4 regions of the Actinoplanes sp. NPDC051537 genome follow, and region 1 is predicted to be linked to each of the others. Evidence: riboswitches for the same ligand, from Rfam matches in the RefSeq annotation. Region 1 holds a riboswitch; each other region holds the start of a gene.
The links. A riboswitch is a leader RNA that binds a small molecule or an ion and turns the genes downstream of it on or off. The one in region 1 is predicted to bind cyclic di-AMP.
Positions count from the first base shown of each region.

Region 2: another riboswitch for cyclic di-AMP. It lies ahead of ACZ6TB_RS07255 (C40 family peptidase); the one in region 1 lies ahead of ACZ6TB_RS34975 (coiled-coil domain-containing protein).
Region 3: another riboswitch for cyclic di-AMP. It lies ahead of ACZ6TB_RS26725 (C40 family peptidase); the one in region 1 lies ahead of ACZ6TB_RS34975 (coiled-coil domain-containing protein).
Region 4: another riboswitch for cyclic di-AMP. It lies ahead of ACZ6TB_RS20430 (C40 family peptidase); the one in region 1 lies ahead of ACZ6TB_RS34975 (coiled-coil domain-containing protein).

Region 1 is NZ_JBVJIU010000016.1:214,508-219,650, reverse strand. Features, by position in the region: gene ACZ6TB_RS34985 (ABC transporter permease) at 1-510, shown strand, start outside; gene ACZ6TB_RS34980 (ABC transporter ATP-binding protein) at 503-1,279, shown strand; gene ACZ6TB_RS34975 (coiled-coil domain-containing protein) at 1,302-2,306, opposite strand; cyclic di-AMP (ydaO/yuaA leader) riboswitch at 2,310-2,445, opposite strand; cyclic di-AMP (ydaO/yuaA leader) riboswitch at 2,655-2,791, shown strand; gene ACZ6TB_RS34970 (coiled-coil domain-containing protein) at 2,801-3,844, shown strand; gene ACZ6TB_RS34965 (glycoside hydrolase family 65 protein) at 3,911-5,143, opposite strand, start outside.
Region 2 is NZ_JBVJIU010000003.1:70,434-75,576, reverse strand. Features, by position in the region: gene ACZ6TB_RS07265 (FAD binding domain-containing protein) at 1-846, opposite strand, end outside; gene ACZ6TB_RS07260 (XdhC family protein) at 968-2,038, shown strand; cyclic di-AMP (ydaO/yuaA leader) riboswitch at 2,184-2,331, shown strand; gene ACZ6TB_RS07255 (C40 family peptidase) at 2,338-2,844, shown strand; gene ACZ6TB_RS07250 (Pr6Pr family membrane protein) at 2,926-3,618, opposite strand; gene ACZ6TB_RS07245 (DEAD/DEAH box helicase) at 3,615-5,143, opposite strand, start outside.
Region 3 is NZ_JBVJIU010000011.1:91,583-96,725, reverse strand. Features, by position in the region: gene leuS (leucine--tRNA ligase) at 116-2,923, shown strand; gene ACZ6TB_RS26725 (C40 family peptidase) at 2,989-3,801, opposite strand; cyclic di-AMP (ydaO/yuaA leader) riboswitch at 3,808-3,939, opposite strand; gene ACZ6TB_RS26720 (MurT ligase domain-containing protein) at 4,370-5,143, shown strand, end outside.
Region 4 is NZ_JBVJIU010000008.1:30,609-35,751, forward strand. Features, by position in the region: gene ACZ6TB_RS20400 (MDR family MFS transporter) at 1-576, shown strand, start outside; gene ACZ6TB_RS20405 (ANTAR domain-containing protein) at 767-1,429, opposite strand; gene ACZ6TB_RS20410 (hypothetical protein) at 1,661-1,831, opposite strand; gene ACZ6TB_RS20415 (DUF6158 family protein) at 2,089-2,364, opposite strand; gene ACZ6TB_RS20420 (hypothetical protein) at 2,392-2,799, shown strand; gene ACZ6TB_RS20425 (DUF3817 domain-containing protein) at 2,810-3,127, shown strand; cyclic di-AMP (ydaO/yuaA leader) riboswitch at 3,294-3,444, shown strand; gene ACZ6TB_RS20430 (C40 family peptidase) at 3,459-4,430, shown strand; gene ACZ6TB_RS20435 (sigma-70 family RNA polymerase sigma factor) at 4,498-5,143, opposite strand, start outside.

The DNA of each region.
Region 1 (5,143 bases):
CGGGCCCTGCATTTCCCGCGGGCGAGCCTGCCGATCTCGATCGCCCTGGTCGAGGCGCGCAACATGATCGCCTCGATGGCCGTGCTCATCGCGATCGTGCTGTTCACGGGCGAGCCGATCACGATCGAGTGGCTGCTGATCCTGCCGGCCCTGATCCTTCAGACGATCTTCAACACCGGCTTCGCGATGTTCGTCGGCCGGCTCGGCTCCAAGCTGCACGACCTGCGCCAGCTGATCCCGTTCATCATGCGGGTCTGGATGTACGGGTCGGCCGTGCTCTACCCGGTGACCCAGTTCACCGAGCACCTGCACGGCTGGAAGCTGGCCCTGGTCCAGGCGAACCCGCTGCTCGTGTTCATCGAGCTCATGCGGCACGCGCTGATGGAGAACGTGGCGCTCGCCGGGTCGCCGCAGCGGCTCTGGACCCAGGCGTTCATCTGGGCGCTCGTGGTCGGCATCGGCGGGTACGCGTACTTCTGGCGTGGAGAGAAGGGTTACGGCCGTGGCTGACGAAGATCGCATCCCCACCGTCATCGCCGAGAACGCGCACATCATCTACCGCATCCACGGCTCGGTCTCGGCCGCGCAGAACTCGCCGCTGAGCAGCTTCAAGCGGCTGGTCACCCGCACCAAGAGCGCGGCGGTCCGCGAGGTGCACGCGGTCAAGGGCGCCAGCTTCGTCGCGTACAAGGGCGAGGCCATCGGCCTGATCGGCACGAACGGCTCGGGCAAGTCGACGCTGCTGCGGGCGATCGCCGGCCTGCTCCCGGTCGAGACCGGCGGCGCGATCTACGCGGCCGGCCAGCCCTCGCTGCTCGGCGTGAACGCGGCGCTGATGAACGACCTGTCCGGCGAGCGCAACGTGACGCTCGGCTGCCTGGCCATGGGCATGACCCCGGCCGAGGTCAAGGCCCAGGTCAACGACATCATCGAGTTCTCCGGCATCAACGAGCGGGGCGACTTCAGCTCGCTGCCGATGCGCACCTACTCGTCCGGCATGGGCGCCCGGCTGCGCTTCGCGATCGCCGCGGCCAAGAAGCACGACGTACTGCTCATCGACGAGGCGCTGGCCACCGGCGACGCGAAGTTCCGCAAGCGCAGCGAGCAGCGGGTTCGCGATCTGCGGGCCGAGGCCGGCACGGTCTTCCTGGTCAGCCACAGCGAGCAGTCGATCCGGGACACCTGCGAGCGCAGCATCTGGCTCGAGAGCGGCGTGATCAAGGCCGACGGCCCGACCGACGACGTGATGAAGGAGTACGAGGCCTTCGTGAAGAAGTAAGGCCCCGTACTCCCATAAATCCCTAAATCACCGACAGGTGTACGTGGTTCGTGTGATCGCTGGACGGATCGCCGTTGCCACCGCTGTACGCCTTCCAGCCGCTCGACGGTAGCCAGATCCGCCGGAACCAGATGACGTAGAGCACACCCAGCTTGCTGGAATTGTTGATGAAGTAGTTGGCCAGGTTGTTCCCGTACGTCTTGCTGGCGCCGGTCGCCACTCCGCCGAACCCGCCCTTGTCGGCCGCGAAGTCGCAGGCCCGGCCCTTGGGATGCTCGCCGCTGTTCTGCTCGCGCCAGCAGTGCACGTAGTGCGTGAACCCATCGGCCTGGGCCTGCCGCATCGCGAAGAGCAGGCGCTGGGTGATGCGGCCACCGCTGGTCGGGTCGTCCACCATGCCGCTGCCGCCCGAGAACGAGGACGCCGACTTGCTGCTGCCGCCGTCGCTGGGCTGCGGGTCGTCCTGCCCGGCGTTGGCCGCCTTCAGCGCGCTCTCGGCCTGAACCTTGCGCTTGGCCATCACGTTGACCTGCTTCTGCTGGTCACGAATGGTGGCGTCGATCGCCAGCTTGGCCTTGGCCTGCTCGTCACGGTTGGCCCGCAGGTCGGAGAGCGCCGCTTGCTGCTTGACCGCCACCGTCTCGAGCGTCTCGGCCCGGTCCAGGAAGCCGGCGCCCGAGCTGGCGGTGAGCAGCGCGCTCATCGGCCCGAGGCGACCGGACTTGTAGGCCTCCGTGACGATCTGGTCGACCGTCGCCTGAAGGGGAGCGACCTCGACGTCCAGCTGCTTGATCCGGGCGGTGAGCTGGGCCTGCTGGGTTTTCGAGGCGGCGAGCGCGTCCCGGGCCACGAGGTAGCCCTTGGAGGCCGCCTCGAGCTGCTGGATCAGCGTCTTGGAGCCGCCCTCGCCGTCGTCTCCGCTGTCGCCCGGCGCCGCGGCGGCCGGGGCCGCGAACGCGAGCCCGGCGACGGCCATCAGCAGGGCGAGCGTTGCCGCTAATCGGCGGCGGACAGTTTTGTGCCGCACACTCTTTCCTTCCGTCGGCCGCCGACCGAGTTAGCTGACGGGTTCGGGACGGAAGTTCCCTACCGCTCGCGCGGATTCACCCCAGGAGGAAACGTTTGGTTCCCCGGCTCGCCTCGCGGCGATTAGGCGGCGATCCCCGGCCGGGGATCGGGAACGACGATACCCAGAAGATCGATTGATCGACAGTTCTCGTACCGTATGCGATTGATTGATGACCATGGGTCACGTCATGACGGAAAGTGTTTGCCCGCTCACTGCATTCATCGATTATTGGACCCTGATGCGTTCCCGACTCTCGGGTAAACTCACCGACGGCTCTGCCGCCGAAGGCGCCGCCCCCGAGGCGCCGGCAGACCACCGCCTAATCGCCGCGAGGCGAGCCGGGGAACCAAACGTTCCTCAATGGGGTGAATCCGCGAGAGCGGTAGGGATCGCTTCCGTCCCGAACCCGTCAGCTAACCCGGTCGGCGGTTAACCGGAAGGAACCTGGCTGGATGACCGTACGAACCCGCCGGTGGCTCACGCTTGCCCTGGCGCCGCTCGTGGCTGTCTCGTTCCTGGCGGCGGCTCCGGCCGCCCCCGCGAGCGCCGACCCCGACACCTCCTCAGGGACGTCGGCGACTCCCGACGAGGGCGATGACGACATCGAGGCGAACGCGACGCTCAACGACGTGCTCGAGTCCTCGAACCGCAAGTACGTGCAGGCGAAGGCCGCGGTGACGAAGTCGACAGCGGCCCAGAAGCTGCTGGCCGTCCAGATCAACCTGGCCGAGGCCAAGCGCAACACGCTGATCCCCGAGGTCAACGCGATCGCCTCGCAGCAGTACCAGACCGGCCACCTCGGCGCCGCGAGCTTCCTGCTCGGCAGCCAGGGGTCGAGCGACTTCCTGAAGAAGGCGGTCTCCCTCGAGGAGATCAATACGCTGCACGACCGGAAGCTGCACGAGCTCAACGCGGCGATCGACGAGGTCAACAGCAAGAAGGCCGCGCTCGACGCCGAGGTGAAGGCGCAGAAGACGAGCCTGCTCGTGATGCAGAAGCAGAAGGACTCGGCCGAGAAGGCGCTGACGCTGGTCGGCGGGACGAGCCTCACCGGCGGCTTCGTCGACGCGGTGTCGAAGACCGCGGCGCCCGCCCCGCGTAACGCCGATGGCGGTTTCTCCCCGGAGAAATGCACCGTCAACGATCCCACCACCGACGGTTGCATCACCGCGCGTACATTGCACCTCTACCAAGAGGTGAAGAAGGCGGGCTTCAATCGCTTCGTCGGCTGTCACCGCAACGGCGGGCCGTTCGAGCATCCGAAGGGCCGGGCCTGCGACTGGTCCCTGCAGAAGAGCGGTTTCTCGAACGCGCACAACGCCGACATGAAGAATTACGGCAACAACCTGATGGCGTTCCTCGTGCGCAACGCCGACCGGTTGGGCATCTACTACGTCATCTGGTATCAGCAGATCTGGTTCCCGGCGACCGGCAAGTGGCACGCCTATCACGGTGTGAGCGCCCACAAGGACCACGTGCACGTATCCCTGCTGTAAGAGCCGAAAAGCGCCGAAACGACGAGGCCCTCCGCGACTTATCGCGGAGGGCCTCGTCGTTTTCGGTCAGTCCTGCGGAGCCCGGCGCACCGGGGCCCGGCCCGCCGGCTGGGTCGGCGGCGGCCCCACCGGTCCGGCCGGCGGAATCGGCACGCTCACCGGCTTCACCTGGGTCACCTCGACCTCCTTGCCGTGGTGCATCAGCACGAGCCGGGCCGAGCCGCCGCCGTTGCGCAGCGAGTAGGTCACCTCGTCGGCCGACACGTTCACCCGCAGCCGGAGCCCGCGCCACAGCAGCGAGAACTCCAGGTTGCTGATCCGGCTGGGCAGGCGGGGCGCGAACGACAGCTGGCCGTTGAAGTCGCGCATGCCGCCGAGGCCGGCGACCAGCGAGATCCAGGTGCCGGCCAGCGATGCTACGTGCACGCCGTCCCGCGAGTTCTGGTGCAGGTCGTGCAGGTCCATCAGGGCGGCCTCGCCCAGGTAGTCGTGGGCCAGCTCGAGGTGCCCGACCTCGGCCGCCAGCACCGCCTGGATGCACGCCGACAACGACGAGTCCCGGACCGTACGGGCGTCGTAGTAGAGGAAGTTGCGCTGCTTCTCCTCCGGCGTGAACGCGTCACCCCGGATGTACATCGCCATGACCAGGTCGGCCTGCTTGACCACCTGCTTGCGGTACAGGTCGAAGTACGGGTAGTTGAGCAGCAGCGGGTACGCCTCGGGCGGGGTGTTCTCGAAGTCCCACTCCTGGAGCCGGGTGAAGCCCTCGGACTGCTGATGGACCTGCAATTCGCGGTCGTACGGGATGTGCACCGCGGCCGCCGCATCCCGCCACGACGCCATTTCCTCGTCGTCCACGCCGAGCTTGCGGGCGAGGTCGGGGTGCCGCTTGCAGGCCTCCACCGCGCTGAACATGTTCTGCTGGGCCATCAGGTTGGTGTAGATGTTGTCGTCGACCACGGCCGTGTACTCGTCGGGGCCGGTGACCCCGTCGATGTGGAAGCGGCCGTGCCGGTCGTGGTGGCCCAGCGAGCGCCACAGCCGCGCGGTCTCCACCAGCAGCTCGAGGCCGACCTCGCGCTCGAAGTCGTAGTCGCCGGTGGCCTGCACGTAGCGGCGGACCGCGTCGGCGATGTCGGCGCCGATGTGGAAGCCCGCGGTGCCGGCCGGCCAGTACGCCGAGCACTCCTGGCCACGGATCGTCCGCCACGGGAACGCGGCGCCCTGGAGGCCGAGCGTCTGCGCCCGCTCCCGGGCCAGATCGAGCGTGGAGTGCCGCCAGCGCAGCACGTCGGCGGC
Region 2 (5,143 bases), on a different contig from region 1:
CAGGGTCCTCCGGGTCAGCTCGTCCGCGAGGTGGCGCTTGTACTCCTCGCTGCCCCGCTGGTCGGTGACCGGGTCACAGCTGCGGGCGGCGATCTCGCCGGCCCGCTCGTAAAGCTCCTCGCTCGGCTGCCGGCCGCGCATGATGTCCGAGATTTCGCGAATTCCGGTGGTATTGGGGCCAACGGCGGCCAGGCCCACCCGCGCGTCGTCGATCGCGCCGCCTCCGCCGAGCCACACCGCCGCGCCCGCGGACACCACGGCCCAATCCCCGGCGCGGCGCTCCACCTTCTCGTAGGCGCTTCCGCCGCCGGCGCGGCGCGGGATCCGGATCTCGGTGAGGATCTCGCCGTCGCCGACCGCCGTCTCGTACGGCCCGACGTGGAACTCCTCCATCGACACGACCCGCTCGACGCCGCCCGGGCCGCGGATCACGCACGCGGCGTCGAGCGTCGTGCACACCGCGGAGAGATCCTCCGACGGGTCGGCCTGGCAGAGCGAGCCGCCCAGCGTGCCCCGGTTGCGCACGACCGGATCGGCGATGACCCGCTCGGCGTCCCGGAAGATCGGGAAGGCCGCCGCGAGCTCGTCCGACTCGAGCAGCTCGCGGTGGCGGGTCAGCGCGCCGATGCGTACGTCATCCGCACCGACCCGGATATAGCCGAGTTGATCGTGAAGCGGGTTGATGTCGATAAGATATTCGAAGTTGGCCAGGCGCAGCTTCATCATCGGCAGCAGGCTGTGCCCGCCCGCCACGAGCCGCGCCGAGCTGCCCAGACGTTCCAGCAGCCCGATGGCATGGTCCACACTGGTGGCACGTTCGTACTCGAACGGAGCCGGAACCTGCACGCTGCACCTCCCTCAAATTGCCCGTGAATCTGTCTCGCATCCGGATCAATGTCAACAGCGACCTAAGGGATCTCTTAACTCGGCGTTGACGATCGCGGCGCCGATCGCGGAAGGTACGGCCGTGCGGGACATCGTGGACGGACTGATCGCGTGGCGGGCCGAGGGCATCGCGTTCGCGGTGGCCACGGTCGTGCGCACGTGGAACTCGGCCCCGCGGCAGCCCGGCTCGGCGATGGCCGTCAACGAGCACGGCGAGGTCCTCGGCAGCGTCTCCGGCGGCTGCGTCGAGGGGGCGGTCTACGCGGCCGCCGAGGAGGTCATCGAGACCAAGAAGGCGCAGCAGCACACGTACGGGGTGAGCGACGGCGACGCCTTCGAGGTCGGTCTCACCTGCGGCGGCACCATCGAGCTGCTCGTCCAGCCCTCGGTCGCGCTCACCGACCTCGACGACGTGCTGGCCGCCCTCGCGTCCGGCCGCCCGGTCGCCACCGTCTCGATGACCGACAACCAGCTCGTGATCTGGCCCGACAAGGTCGTCGGCACGCTCGGCGACCCCGGCCTCGACCGCGCCGCCGAGCAGCAGGCCGCCGGCATGCTCTCGGCCGGCGCCACCGGCACGGTCCACCTCGGTTCGCACGGCGAGCAGCGCCTCGAGGACATCGAGGTCTTCGTGCAGACGTTCCTGCCCCCGCCCCGGATGATCGTCTTCGGCGCCATCGACTTCGCCGGCGCGGTCGCCCGGATCGGCGGCTTCCTGGGCTACCACGTCACCGTCTGCGACGCCCGTCCCGTCTTCGCCACCCGCAAGCGGTTCCCGAGCGCGGACGAGCTGATCGTCCAGTGGCCACACCACTATCTGGAGTCCACGTCGGTCGACGAGCGGACCGTGCTCTGTGTCCTGACTCACGATCCCAAGTTCGACGTGCCGCTCCTCGAGGTCGCGTTGCGCACGCCCGCGCGCTACATCGGCGTGATGGGCAGCCGCCGCACCCATTCCGACCGGCTGCGCCGACTGCGCGAGGCGGGCGTGTCCGAGACCCAGTTGGCCCGGTTGTCCGCTCCGATCGGTCTCGACCTCGGCGCGCGCACCCCCGAGGAGACGGCCGTCGCGATCGCGGCGGAGATCATCGCGACCGCCTGGGGCGGGTCCGGTCTGCCCCTCACCGGCCTCGACGCCCCGATTCACGGGTAGCCATCCGGTAGCGGCTGCTCGTTTTGCTGCCGGATCCCGTTTCCCGGCCCGATCGATTCTTGCGCTGCCACCGCGCGTTCTCGCCGGTGGCCGCCACCCGCCGCGGGGACGCCGAGTCCCGCCCACCGCGCGGCGGTCCATGACCTGTCTCCGATCGGAAACTTCAGTGGGCGGGAGCGGGGAACCCGATTGCGCCGGCCATCGCGCCGGCTTGGGGTGAGGTCGCATCGCGCGACGGGCCGCCTTCAGGCCCAACCCGACAGCTAACCTCGCAGGCGGTTGAAGGACCAGGATCCTCCGTGCTCTCTGCTGTCCGTTCCACGGTTGTCGCTGCCCTGATCGCCCTTCTCGCCGCTTTCGTGGCTTTCGAGGCCACTCCCGCCGCGGCCGCTCCGGCCTCTCCGGCCGCCTCCGCCCGGTATTCGTCCGCCGCGGCCGCCCGCCTCCTTCAGGAGCGCGGCGCGCGCGTGGTGGCCGCGGCCCGCTCCCAGCACGGCAAGCCCTACCGCCACGGCTCCGCCGGCCCGCGAGCGTTCGACTGCTCGGGCCTGACCACCTACGCCTACCGCGCGGTCCACATCAAGCTCCCCCGCACCGCGAACGCCCAGTACCACGCCGCCCACCCGGTCAGCCGCGCCACGGCCCGCCCCGGCGACCTGGTCTTCTGGGTCACCGGCCGGCACGCCTACCACGTGGCCGTCTACGCCGGCGGGGGCCTGGTCTGGCACGCCCCCAAGCCCGGCGACAAGGTGCGCCTCGCGAAGATCTGGAGCCCGCGCGAGGTCCGCTTCGGCCGCGTCGGCTAGCTCTCCGCCTCGCCCAGTTCTCCGCTTCGCCCAGCTCTCCGCTTCGCCCAGCTTTCCGCGTCGCCCAGCTCTCCGCGTCGCCTAGCTTTCCGCGTCGACGGTCTCGGGCCGGCGCCGGGTTTCGTCCGATTCCACCGGCGCCGGGCCGCGACCCCGGGACATCGACCGGTCGAGGCCGACCACGAGCGCGCCCAGCACCCCGAACATCACGCCCAGCTGCAGGAACTGGAGACCCACCCAGCCGTACCCGTGCCCGGTGGGATCGAGGAAGAAATACGGGTAGCGCACCGACGCCGCCGGGAACAGGCCGCCGCGTACCTCGATCATCAGTCCGTAGCCCAGCGGGTAGGCGATCCACAGCGGAATGTCGCGCCAGTGCACCCGGCGGCGCGGCCCGAACGCCACCCAGTCGGCCAGCACCAGCACCGGGACCACGTAGTGCACGAGGAACAGCGACCAGTTGGTCAGCGCGGTCGCCGGGTCGTCCGCGGTCAGCCCCGGCAACGGGTTCGCCCCGTGGTTGAGCAGGAAATGCGAGACCAGGCCGGTGATCAGGATCCACAGCGTGACCGCGCCGCGCCACCGCGGCGCCGGCGGCTCGACCGTAGCCCGCTTGACCATCCAGTAGAGCGCGCCGGTGAAGTAGGCCAGCGTGATCAGGTTGCTCTGCGCCGTGTAGTGGATGACCCGGTGATCGCCGAGCAGCAGCCCGGCCGCGCCGCACCCGGCGATGACCGCACGCAGCCCGAACTGCGGCGTGCGGTAGACCGTCACAGCTCGCCCTGGTAGGCCAGCACGCCCCGGTTGACCGCGCCGATGGCCTTGCGGGCCGCGGCCCGCACGCTCTCGGAGGCGGCCGGCGCCTCCTTGACCTGGCCGAGCAGGTCGAGCACCTGCCGCGCCCAGCGCACGAAGTCACCGGCCGGCATGTCGGCGTCGTAGTTGTGCCCGCTCGCCAGCACCCGGGCCAGCGGCTCGCCGCGCGCCCAGCGGTACATCGGCCAGACGAAGCCGGGGTCGGGCTCGCGGGTGAGCTGAAGCCCGTGGTCGGCCTCGTCGGTGGCGATCTCACCCCACAGCTTGGTGCACGCGTCGACGGCGGAGGTGACCGCGCCCTTCGGCACCGAGGCCCGGTCGTCGCCCTCGCGGCGCGACTCGTAGAGCACCATGGACACCGCGGCGGCCAGCTCATCGGGCTGGAGGCCGTCCCAGACGCCCTGGCGCAGGCACTCGGCGACCAGCAGGTCGGCCTCGGACCAGATGCGGCCCAGCATGCGGCCGGTCTCGGTGACCTCGCCGTCCGGCGAGAGGTAGCCGCGGCCGCGCAGGACCGCGCACACCTGGTCGAACGTGCGGGCCAGCGAACCCGTACGCCCGGCCACCTTGTCGCGCAGGGCGTCGGTGTCGCGCTGCAGCCGGTGGCGCCGCTCGGCCCACCGCGCGTGCTCCTCCCGCTCGGGGCAGGCGTGGCACGGGTGCTGCCGCATCCGCACCTTGAGCAGCGCGATCTCGGCATCCTCGCCGGTGTTGCCGCCTCCTCGCCGGCCGCGCCGGCCGCCACCATGACGATCGAGGCCGGTGGCGGAGACCTGGGCGGCGAGGTCGCGGCGGGCGGCGGGCGAGCGGTGATTGAAGTGCTTCGGTACGCGGATGCGCTCCAGCACCTCGACCTCGGCCGGGAAGTCGGCGGGGCTGACCCGGCCGGCCCACCGATCCTGGGTCAGCACCAGCGGCCGCGGCTCGCCGAACCCGCCCGTCGGCGCCTCCAGCACGACGGCCAGCCCGGCCCGGCGGCCCTGCGGCACCCGGATGACGTCGCCGACCCGCAGCCGCTCCAGCGAGGACACCGCCGCGGCCCGGCGCTGGTTGGCCCCCTGCCGGGCGAGCGCCTTCTCCCGGTCGGCGATGGCGACCCGGATGGCGAAGTACTCGTCGAAGTCGCCGTGGTGGCACGCGGCGTCCTGCCCGTACGTCTCCATGGTGTCGACGTTGCGCTGCACCTGTCGCGCCAGCCCGACCACCGACCGGTCGGCCTGGAACTGCGCGAACGAGGACTCCAGCAGGTCGTGCGCCTGGTCGGCGCCGACCGAGCCGACCAGGTTGACCGCCATGTTGTACGACGGGCGGAACGACGACCGGAGCGGGTAGGTGCGCGTGGACGCGAGCCCCGCGACGTGCCGCGGGTCGACCTCGGGGCTCCAGAGCACGACCGCATGGCCCTCGACGTCGATGCCACGGCGCCCGGCCCGGCCGGTGAGCTGCGTGTACTCCCCCGGGGTGAGGTCGACGTGGGCCTCGC
Region 3 (5,143 bases), on a different contig from region 1:
ACCGCCGATAACGACGGGCACAGCACGGCGATCCCCTCCTGCGTGAGGGGCTTTTTTGTGCCCACTGAGCCAACCCGCGGCGGAAAACAGAATGTGACCCCGCTTGAGAAGACGGATGCCGATCATGAGCGAGTCAGAGACCCCGCGGTTCCGGTACACGGCCGCCCTGGCCAACGAGATCGAGCCGCGCTGGCAGGCCTGGTGGGCCGAGCACGGGACGTTCAACGCGCCCAACCCGGCCGGTGACCTGGCCGACCCGGCGCACCCCCGGACCGGCGCGCCCAAGCTGCACGTCCAGGACATGTTCCCGTACCCCTCGGGCTCGGGTCTGCACGTGGGTCACCCGCTCGGGTACATCGGCACCGACAGCTACACCCGCTACAAGCGGATGGCCGGCTTCAACGTGCTGCACCCGATGGGCTTCGACGCGTTCGGCCTGCCCGCCGAGCAGTACGCGGTGCAGACCGGCACCCACCCGGCGGTCACCACGGCGGCGAACGTCGAGCGGTACAAGGGCCAGCTGCGGCGGCTGGGCCTGGCCTACGACGAGCGGCGCTCGTTCGCGACCACCGACCCGGACTACTACCGGTGGACGCAGTGGATCTTCCTGCAGGTCTTCAACTCCTGGTACGACGAGAAGATCCACAAGGCCCGACCGATCCCGGCCCTGATCGCCGAGTTCGAGGCCGGCACCCGGCCGACGCCGGGCACGCCGTGGGCCGCCATGTCCGCCGTCGAGCGGCGCAAGCTGGTCGACGACCACCGCCTGGCCTACATCAGCGAGGCCCCGGTCAACTGGTGCCCGGGCCTGGGCACGGTGCTGGCCAACGAGGAGGTCACGCCGGACGGGCGCAGCGAGCGCGGCAACTACCCGGTCTTCCAGCGCAAGCTGAAGCAGTGGATGATGCGGATCACCGCGTACGGCGACCGCCTGATCGAGGATCTGGACACGCTGGACTGGCCCGAGCCGGTCAAGCTGATGCAGCGCAACTGGATCGGCCGGTCGCGGGGGGCGCACGTCGAGTTCCCGGTCGGGGACGACGTGATCACGGTCTTCACCACCCGCCCGGACACGCTGTTCGGCGCGACCTACATGGTGCTGGCGCCCGAGCACGAGCTGGTCGACAAGATCGCGCCGGCGTCGTGGCCGGACGGTACGAACCGGACGTGGACCGGGGAGTTCGCCACGCCCGGCGAGGCGATCGCGGCCTACCGGGCGCAGGCCGCGGCCAAGACCGACGAGGAGCGCACGGAATCCAAGGTCAAGACCGGCGTCTTCACCGGGGCGTACGCCATCAATCCGGTCAACGAGCAGCGGGTTCCCGTCTTCGTCGCCGACTACGTGCTGGCCGGCTACGGCACCGGCGCGATCATGGCGGTGCCCGGTCAGGACGAGCGCGACTGGGAGTTCGCGGAGAACTTCGAACTGCCCATCATCCGTACGGTCGAAGCGCCTGTTGATTTTGAAGGTGCTTTCACCGGCGACGGCCCCGCGATCAACAGTGACTGGCTGGACGGGAAGGGTGTCACCGAGGCGAAGGCCGCGATGATCGCGTGGCTGGAACAGCACGGGCACGGGCGTGGCGCCACCACCTACCGCCTGCGCGACTGGCTGTTCAGCCGGCAGCGGTACTGGGGCGAGCCGTTCCCGATCGTGTACGACGAGACCGGCCTGCCGGTCGCGCTGCCCGAGGCGATGCTGCCGGTCGTGCTGCCCGATGTGGACGACTTCTCGCCGCGCACCTTCGACCCCGACGACGCGAACAGCGAGCCGGAGACGCCGCTGTCCCGCAAGAAGGACTGGGTCAACGTCGAGCTGGACCTGGGTGACGGCCCGAAGTCGTACATCCGGGAGACCAACACCATGCCGCAGTGGGCCGGCTCCTGCTGGTACGAGCTGCGCTACCTGGACCCGCGCAACGACAAGGCGCTGGTCGACCCCGACAACGAGGCCTACTGGATGGGCCCGGCGCGCGACGGCGACTCCGGCGGCGTCGACCTGTACGTGGGTGGCGTCGAGCACGCGGTGCTGCACCTGCTGTACGCCCGCTTCTGGCACAAGGTCCTGTACGACCTGGGCCACGTCTCGTCCTTCGAGCCGTTCCGGAAGCTGTTCAACCAGGGCTACATCCAGGCGTACGCGTTCCGCGACGCGCGCGGCGTGATCGTGCCGGCCGAGGAGGTCGTCGAGCGGGACGGCAAGTACTTCCACTCCTCCCAGGAGGTCTTCCGCGAATACGGCAAGATGGGCAAATCGCTGAAGAATGTCGTCACGCCCGACGAGATGTGCGAGCAGTACGGCGCCGACACGTTCCGGGTGTACGAGATGGCGATGGGCCCGCTGGACGTCTCGCGCCCGTGGGAGACCCGGGCCGTGATCGGCTCGCAGCGGTTCCTGCAGCGGGTGTGGCGCCTGGTGGTCGACGAGGAGACGGGCGCGCTGCGGGTCTCCGACGAGCCGCTGGAGCCGGCCGTCCGCAAGCACCTGCACCGCACCATCGCCGGCGTCCGGGAAGACCTGGACGAGCTGCGGTTCAACACCGCGATCGCCAAGCTGATCGAGCTGACCAACACGCTGACCCCGCTGCCGGTCGCGTCCCGGGAGGCGATCGAGCCGCTGGTGCTGATGGTGTCGCCGTTCGCGCCGCACCTGGCCGAGGAGCTGTGGAACAAGCTGGGGCACGCGGGCACGCTGGCCTACGCGGACTTCCCGGTCGCCGACCCGGCGCAGCTGAAGGCCGAGTCGATCACCTATCCGGTGCAGATCAACGGCAAGGTGCGGGGGCGGATCTCGGTTTCCCCTTCGGCTTCCGAGGATTCCGTACGGGATGAAGCTCTGGCCGCGGTGGCCGAGGCGCTCGGGGATCGCACGCCCAAGAAGGTGATCGTGGTGCCCGGCCGGTTGGTCAGCGTCGTCGTCTGATCTCCATGGCAAAGGGCGCCGCGCGAACCGCGCGGCGCCCTTTCGTCTCGCCTTTGTTCCTTTTGTTACGCGACCAGACGGCGTACGACGTAGTTGCTGCCGTACATCTTGTGCTTGCCGACGCGCGCGCCGGTGTGCGGCGAGTCGTACATGTAGCCGTTGCCGGCGTAGATGCCGGCGTGGTACCCGTACGAGCCCGAGCGGAAGACGATCAGGTCACCGACCTTGACCGACTTCTTGGCGACGGCCTTGCCGTACCTCTGCTGCGAGTTCGCCTTGTGCGGCAGGCTCTTGCCGGCCGCCTTCTTGAAGACGTACATGGTGAAGCCGGAGCAGTCGAACCGCTTCGGCCCGGCGGCCGCGAACTTGTACAGCGCGCCGGTGTGCGACTTCGCCTCGGCCAGCACCCTGGCCCCGGCGTTGCTGCGCACCGTGATGCGGATCGAGCTGCCCCAGTACGCCTGGTACGAGCCGTTCCCGTAGAAGACGGCGCGGAGGTTCACGCTGGTGCTCGGCCGCGTGTAGAGGTTGGTGATGCCGTTCTTGCCGACCCGGACGGTGCCCACTGCGGCCCACTTGCCGCCCCGGTTGCCCTGGAGCTGGACCTTGCCGGACGTGATCCGCTTGCCCGTCTTCGGGTTGTAGTACCGGACGGTGATGCGAACCTGCTGGCCGGAAGTGAGGGTCCGGGTACTGACGTTGGTCAGGTTGGTGGGCTTTGGCTTGGCCGCGGCCTGGACCGCCGCCACCGGCGTGGCGGCGCTGGCCGCCGGCGTCGAGATCAGCTGACCTGCGCAGAGGCAGAGTCCCAGGGACAGCGCGGCAGTACCGGTGCCGACGGACAGCCGTCGACGCCGGCTCGAGGTGTGCTCGTGCACGGTAAGGAAATCCCTCCGGCACGCCTGCGAGGTTAGCTGTCGGGTTCGGGCGGGAAGGTTGCCCGGTCGCCGTGGAGGCCGACTTCACCCCGAGGTTGCCCCGTTGCCCGCCACCGGAGCGGGTGGCGCGGAGCGGACCGGCTGTCTCTCTCGAGAAGCTGTGGGTCCCCCGTCCCTGCCCCCGTATGCCTTTGTGGTTGTACGAGTTCGGTGGTCGTGACGATCGGCCCGGGGCAGGGCTCGGCGTGAACCGGATCGTCGCGAGCCGTTCCATTCGGATCGGCAGAACCTTGCTACCTGAAATTCCGCATGATCGGCGGGAGCGGTTTCGTCACGCTCCGTGGTTGGCACATTGGTGGCTGTCCAATTTGTTACGTCCGCGAGACAAATGCCGTGACGCGTCGTGCCGGGGGGATCACGGCTTGTCGAAGGTTACGGGTGAAACAGAACACATAAATAGTGCTTCCCCAGGTCAGGGCGATTTCGTTTCGTCCTGTCCGCCTCTTGTCCGCCGCAACTCGACGTAACAGCCGACTCCGGTACCCTCGCTCCCGTGACGGACGGCAAGATGCCCCTGCGGGCCAAGGTCGCGACCGGCGTGTCGAAGACCGCGGCCGCGCTTTCTCGGGCCGCGGGACGCGGCGACGGCTCGGTCATCGGCGGATGGATCGGCCTCAAGATCGACCCAGATCTCCTCGCCCACCTGGCCTCCGGCCGCGCGGTCGCGCTGGTCTCGGGCACCAACGGCAAGACCACCACGACGCGGCTCACCGCGGCCGCGCTCGAGGTGCTGGGCCGGGTCGCCACCAACTCGTTCGGCGCCAACATGCCGACCGGCCACACCTCGGCCCTCGCCAAGGCCGGCACCACGCCGTTCGCGGTCCTCGAGGTCGACGAGCACTACCTGGCCCGGGTGATCGACGCGACCAGCCCGCGCGTGGTGGCGCTGCTCAACCTCTCCCGCGACCAGCTCGACCGGGCCAAGGAGGTGGCGATGATGGCGCAGCTGTGGCGCGACGCCCTCGCCGGCCACCCCGAGGTGCGCGTGGTCGCCAACGCCGACGACCCGATGGTGGTCTGGGCCGCCGAGGGGAGCAGCGGGCAGGTCACCTGGTTCAGCGCCGGCCAGCGCTGGCACGACGACTCCTTCGTCTGCCCGCAGAGCGGCCACCCGATCGAGCGCAACGGCGGCGACTGGTGGTGCACCGGCTGCCCGTTGCGCCGCCCGCGGGCCCAGTGGCACGTCGAGGACGAGGGTGTCATCGACCCGCGCGGCGACTGGCACCTCGTCAAGCTCCAGCTCCCCGGGCAGGTCAACCTGGGTAACGCCGCGACCGCCCTG
Region 4 (5,143 bases), on a different contig from region 1:
CTGGGCGGCAACATGCAGCCGATGATCACCGCGGTGCAGAACGCGGTGAGCCCGCGCGAGATCGGCGTGGCCACCAGCTCGGTGACGTTCTTCCGCTCGATGGGCGGCACGCTCGGCACCGCGATCTTCCTGTCGGTGCTCTTCAACGTGCTCCCCGGCAAGATCAAGGGAGCGTTCACCTCGGCCGCCGGCACCGACCAGTTCAAGGCCGCGCTGGCCGCGCACCCCGACCAGGCGAAGATCCTGCAGGACGCGACCGCCGGTGGCGGCGGCGATCTGAGCGACACCTCCTGGATCAACAAGCTGACCGACGTGCTCGCGCACCCCTTCAAGGTCGGCTTCTCGGACGGCATCCAGGTGGTCTTCCTGCTCGCCCTGGCCGTGATGATCGTCGGCCTCGTGGTGGTCTTCTTCCTGCCCGAGATCCCGCTGGCCCAGCGCTCGGCCCAGGCGCAGCGCGAGGCGGACATCCTGGCCGCGGAGAACAGCGACGGCGTGCCGGGCGAGGTCGGCGCGGGCCCGCTCACCGACAGGAACCACCCGGTCCCGGCCGGCAAGGACGGTTCCGCCGGCTGACCGGCACCCACCAGCAGGCAAAGGGCCGAGGCGACCGCGCCTCGGCCCTTTGCTCTGCTCACCTCGGCGCGCGGGCCCGACGCCCAGCTCTGCTCACCTCGGCGCGCAGGCCAGACGCCCAGCTCTGCTCACCTCGGCGCGCAGGCCAGACGCCCAGCTCTGCTCACCGCCACGCGCGGGCCAGACGCCGTCAGGCGTTGCGGGCGACGGCCGCGATCAGGCGGTCGGCGACGGCCTGGCGGTCGAGGCCGAGCCGCTGGGCGGTCTCGCCGAGCACGTCGTAGGCCTCGCGCACGCCGCAGCCACGCTGGGCGATGATCACGCCGACCGCACGGTCGACGGCGGCGCTGGTGCTCGACTCGTCGCGGCGGCGGATCTCGCCGAGCAGGACCTCGGCCTGGCCGACCAGCGCCATGGCGGTCAGCGTCAGGTCGGGGCCGAGGCCGCCGGGGCGATCCAGATAGAGGCTGAGCGAGCCCACCTCGGCGCGCGGCACGTCCAGGGGCACGGCCACCACCGACCGGACGCCCTCGGCCCGGGCCGGCTCGGCGAGCTCGGGCCAGCGCTCGTCCGTCGCCAGGTCGGCGACCGTGACGAGCGAGCGGCCGCGAGCCGCGTCGAGGCCCGGGCCGGTGCTCAACGCGTACTGGAGCTCATCGACGCCCTCGCCGCTCGGACCGTAGGCGGTGCAGCTGAGTGGGCCGCCCTCGCCGATCAGCGCGACCGAGCAACGCACCGCGCCCGGCACCGCACCCACCGCGAACGACGCGAGGCGCTCCAGCGCCGCGCCGAAGCTCTCCGCGCCGAGCAGGCGCACCGACACCTCGTGCAGCAGTCCCGCCAGTTCGACCATTTCGCTACCCAAGCCTGGACTATCAGTCGGCGGAGCCATGTCGCTACCCAAGCCTGGACTATCAGTCGGCGGAGCCGAGTCGCTGAGAGCCGCCGGACGCGGCCGACGCGCACGCGTGAGACGACTCAGCACGCGCGCGGGCCCACGTTTGGGGGCAGAAATCCGGCGATTCAGGGCAGACACGCCCGGCACTATGCCATGACCATCGACAGACACGGAAGTTCGATGCCCCTACCGGGTGGTGTCGTCCGAGGTCCGGTTCTCCCGCGGCTCCGGGTCGTCCTCGCGCTCGTCGGACTCCGCGAGGATCGCCTCAGCCTGCGCCTGCGGGTCGGCGCTGCCGGCCGCGCGCTCTTCGGGGAGCAGTTCGGCGGCGCGTTGCTCGATGCGGTCCTCAGTCATGATCGACGAAGTACCCCGCCCCGAAGGGCCGTGAAACACCGCGCGGCCCCCGGGAGAACCCGGGGGCCGCGCAAGAGATGTCGGTGTGCATGTCGCCTCTCGGCGAGTGGCACGACACGGCTCCAGCCGAACGGTATTCCGTGAAGGCATTAGTGGTGAGGCCCGGGGACACTGGACACACCGACATCTATTCTCAACCGTCGGTCGCCCGGCCCGATTCCGTGAGCGATTGTGACCTGAGTCACTTCCGGTCGCGGTCAGAAGGCCTGGGTCAGGCGGGACGGGTCCACCTCGCGGCCGGGGTGGCGAGCCATGTACTCGGTCTCCAGGTCGGCCGTGCGCCGGAAGTGGTTGTCCAGGGCCGCGTCGGGGCCGTGCCGCAGCGTCTCCAGGCGCGCGCGGTAGAGACTGGTCAGCTCCCGGAACAGGTCGTCGTCCGCGAGCGTGGCGGGGTCCACGCCGATCTCGTTGTCGAGCATCGCTACCTCCGCTGGTCGGGCCGGTAAGGGAGCGTTGCCCGTGCGGACGGCGATCAAACACCCGCCGGTACGCTCGTGGGCATGAAGGGGCTGTGGACGCCGGCGTGGATCGCCCGGCACGTCCTCGCGCTCGCCGCCGTGGTGGGCTGCCTCGGGCTGGGCTGGTGGCAGTTCAGCCGGGCCAGCGGTGGCAACACGCTCAGCTGGGGCTACACCTTCGAGTGGCCGGTCTTCGCGGCCTTCTTCGCCTTCCTCTGGGTGCGCGAGGTGCAGCTCGCCCGGCGCCCGGCGCGGCCACCCGAGGAGGATGCACCGGTGCGGCCCCCGGGCTCGCCGGTCACCGCCGGCCGGCCGGTCCGGGTCGCCGTCGCGGCGCCACCCGCCGAGGACGACCCGGAGCTGGAGGCGTACAACGACTACCTCGCCTGGCTGGCGGCCCACCCGGGCGCCCGGGCGACGGACTACCCCGGAAACTCGCCGAAGAAATAGGAAGTGGATCGTGCAGGGAGCCCTCATCCGTTACCGGATCATCGCGTGGATCGTCGGCGTCTGCCTGCTCACGCTCGTGCTGGTCGGCATGCCGCTGAAGTATCTCGGTGACAACGACACGGTCGTCGCGATCGTCGGCCCGGCCCACGGCTTCCTCTTCATGGTCTACCTGGTGCTGACGTTCGATCTGGCGCGCCGGGCGGGCTGGCCGTTCCTGCGGATGCTCCTCGTCATGGCCGCCGGAACGATCCCCTTCCTCTCGTTCTGGGCCGAGCGTAAGGTCACCAACGCGTGGGTTCCCGCGGAGCTGGCGAAAAGTCCCGTTTGACGGCCGGAATAACGCCGAGTCTTCGCCGAATGACAATGCGTTATCGGGATCATTGGTGCATATCTGGCGTTTACCTTAAATCCCGCGCAGAGACCTTGATTTTGTTTCGCGCATCGATAAGTTAATGCGGTTGGTTCGGTCCGCAGCCACTTCCCTCGGGTGGCGCCGGCCAACGCCGCCGAATCGGCGCGACGTGCCCCCCACGTCTCGGCCGAACCGGGGAACCGCGTTCCTGGGGTGAATCCGCTGTTCCAGCGGTAGGGCCTTCTTCCGCCCGAATCCGTCAGCTAACCCGGTAGGTGGCACAAGCGGAAGAAAGGTCTAGCAACCGGTGCCAACCCCCCGCACCAGCCTGCGGTCTCTCGCGGTCGCGGCCATGGCGATCGCGCTGACCGGGTCCCTGGCGACCTCGGCACACGCGGCGCCGTCCGAGAGCGAGCTCAAGAAGCAGATCGAGACCGCCTCGAACCAACTCGAGGACATCACCGAGTCGTACAACAAGCTCAACATCGACCTGAAGAAGACCGGCGACGACCAGAAGAAGCTGGCCGCGTCGATCGCTCCGGCCAAGGCGAAGATGGTGGTCGCCGAGGCCCAGGTCCAGTCGGTCGCCTCCACCGCGTACATGCAGGGCCGGGTCGGTCCGATGACCGCGCTGCTCGGCGGCGACCAGAGCAGCCTGATCGACCGGATGAGCTACCTCGACATGATCAGCCGGTCGAACCAGCGCGACATCGACGACTACGCGCAGACCACGCAGACCTTCGCCGAGCGGCAGGCCGCGCTGAAGACGACGCAGGCCAAGCAGCAGGCGCAGCTCAAGGCGATGGCGACGCGCAAGAAGACGATCGAGAGCAACATCAAGAAGCTGCGCGCCATGCGAGAGCAGGCGTTCGGCAGCGCGACCGAGACCGGCGTCTCGGGCGCCGCGGGCAAGGCGCCGAACATCTCCGGCTCGGCGGGCATCGCGGTCGACTTCGCGTACGTGCAGGCGAACAAGCCGGCGTACTACGGGTACGGCGACTCCGGGCCCAACACCTTCGACTGCTCGGGCCTGACCATGGCCGCCTGGGCCAAGGCCGGTAAGTCGCTGCCGCACAACGCGGCCGCGCAGTACAGCGCCACGGCCCGCATCACCAAGTCCCAGCTGCAACCGGGCGACCTGGTGTTCTATCGCAGCCTCGGCCACGTCGGCCTGTACGTCGGCGGCGGCATGATCATCGACGCGTCCCGCGAGGGCGAGCCGATCAAGAAGCGGACGATCAACATCATGACCCCGTACGGCTACGGCCGGGTGAAGTAACCGAACGCGGACATCAAGAAGGCCGGTACCCGAGGGGGTACCGGCCTTTCGCGTCTCGTCGGGGGGGTCAGGCGGCCTGGAGGCCCTCGGCCCGAGCCAGCTCACGCAGCCGGCCGAGCGCCTGGATCTCGAGCTGACGGATGCGCTCCCGGCTGAGCGAGAAGCGCGACGCCACCTCGGTCAGCGAGTGCTCCCGGCCGTCCTCGAGGCCGTACCGCGCCCGCATGATGCCGGCCGACCGGTCGTCGAGGTGGTTGAGCAGGCCCTCGATGCGCTGCCGCTCGAGAGCGGTCAGCACGATCTCCTCCGGGGAGGGGGCGTCGCTGTCGGCGACCAGGTCGCCGAGGTTGGTGTCGCCGTCGTCGCCGACGGGGGTGTCGAGCGAGACGGTGTCCTGAGCCCAGCGGGTGAGCTCGTTGACCCGCTCCACGGTCACACCGAGCGCCGCCGCGATCTGGTCGGGCTCGGGGTCGGCGCCGAGCTCGCGGACGAGCTGGCGGGTGACGTTACGCATCCGGTTGACGTCCTCGACCAGGTGCACGGGGAGTCGCACGGTGCGCTCCTGCTGGGCGATGGCCCGGCTGATCGCCTGGCGCACCCACCACGTCGCGTACGTCGAGAACTTGTAGCCGCGCTCGTAGTCGAACTTCTCGACGGCGCGGACCAGGCCGGTGTTGCCCTCCTGGATCAGGTCGAGCATCGGCATGCCGGAT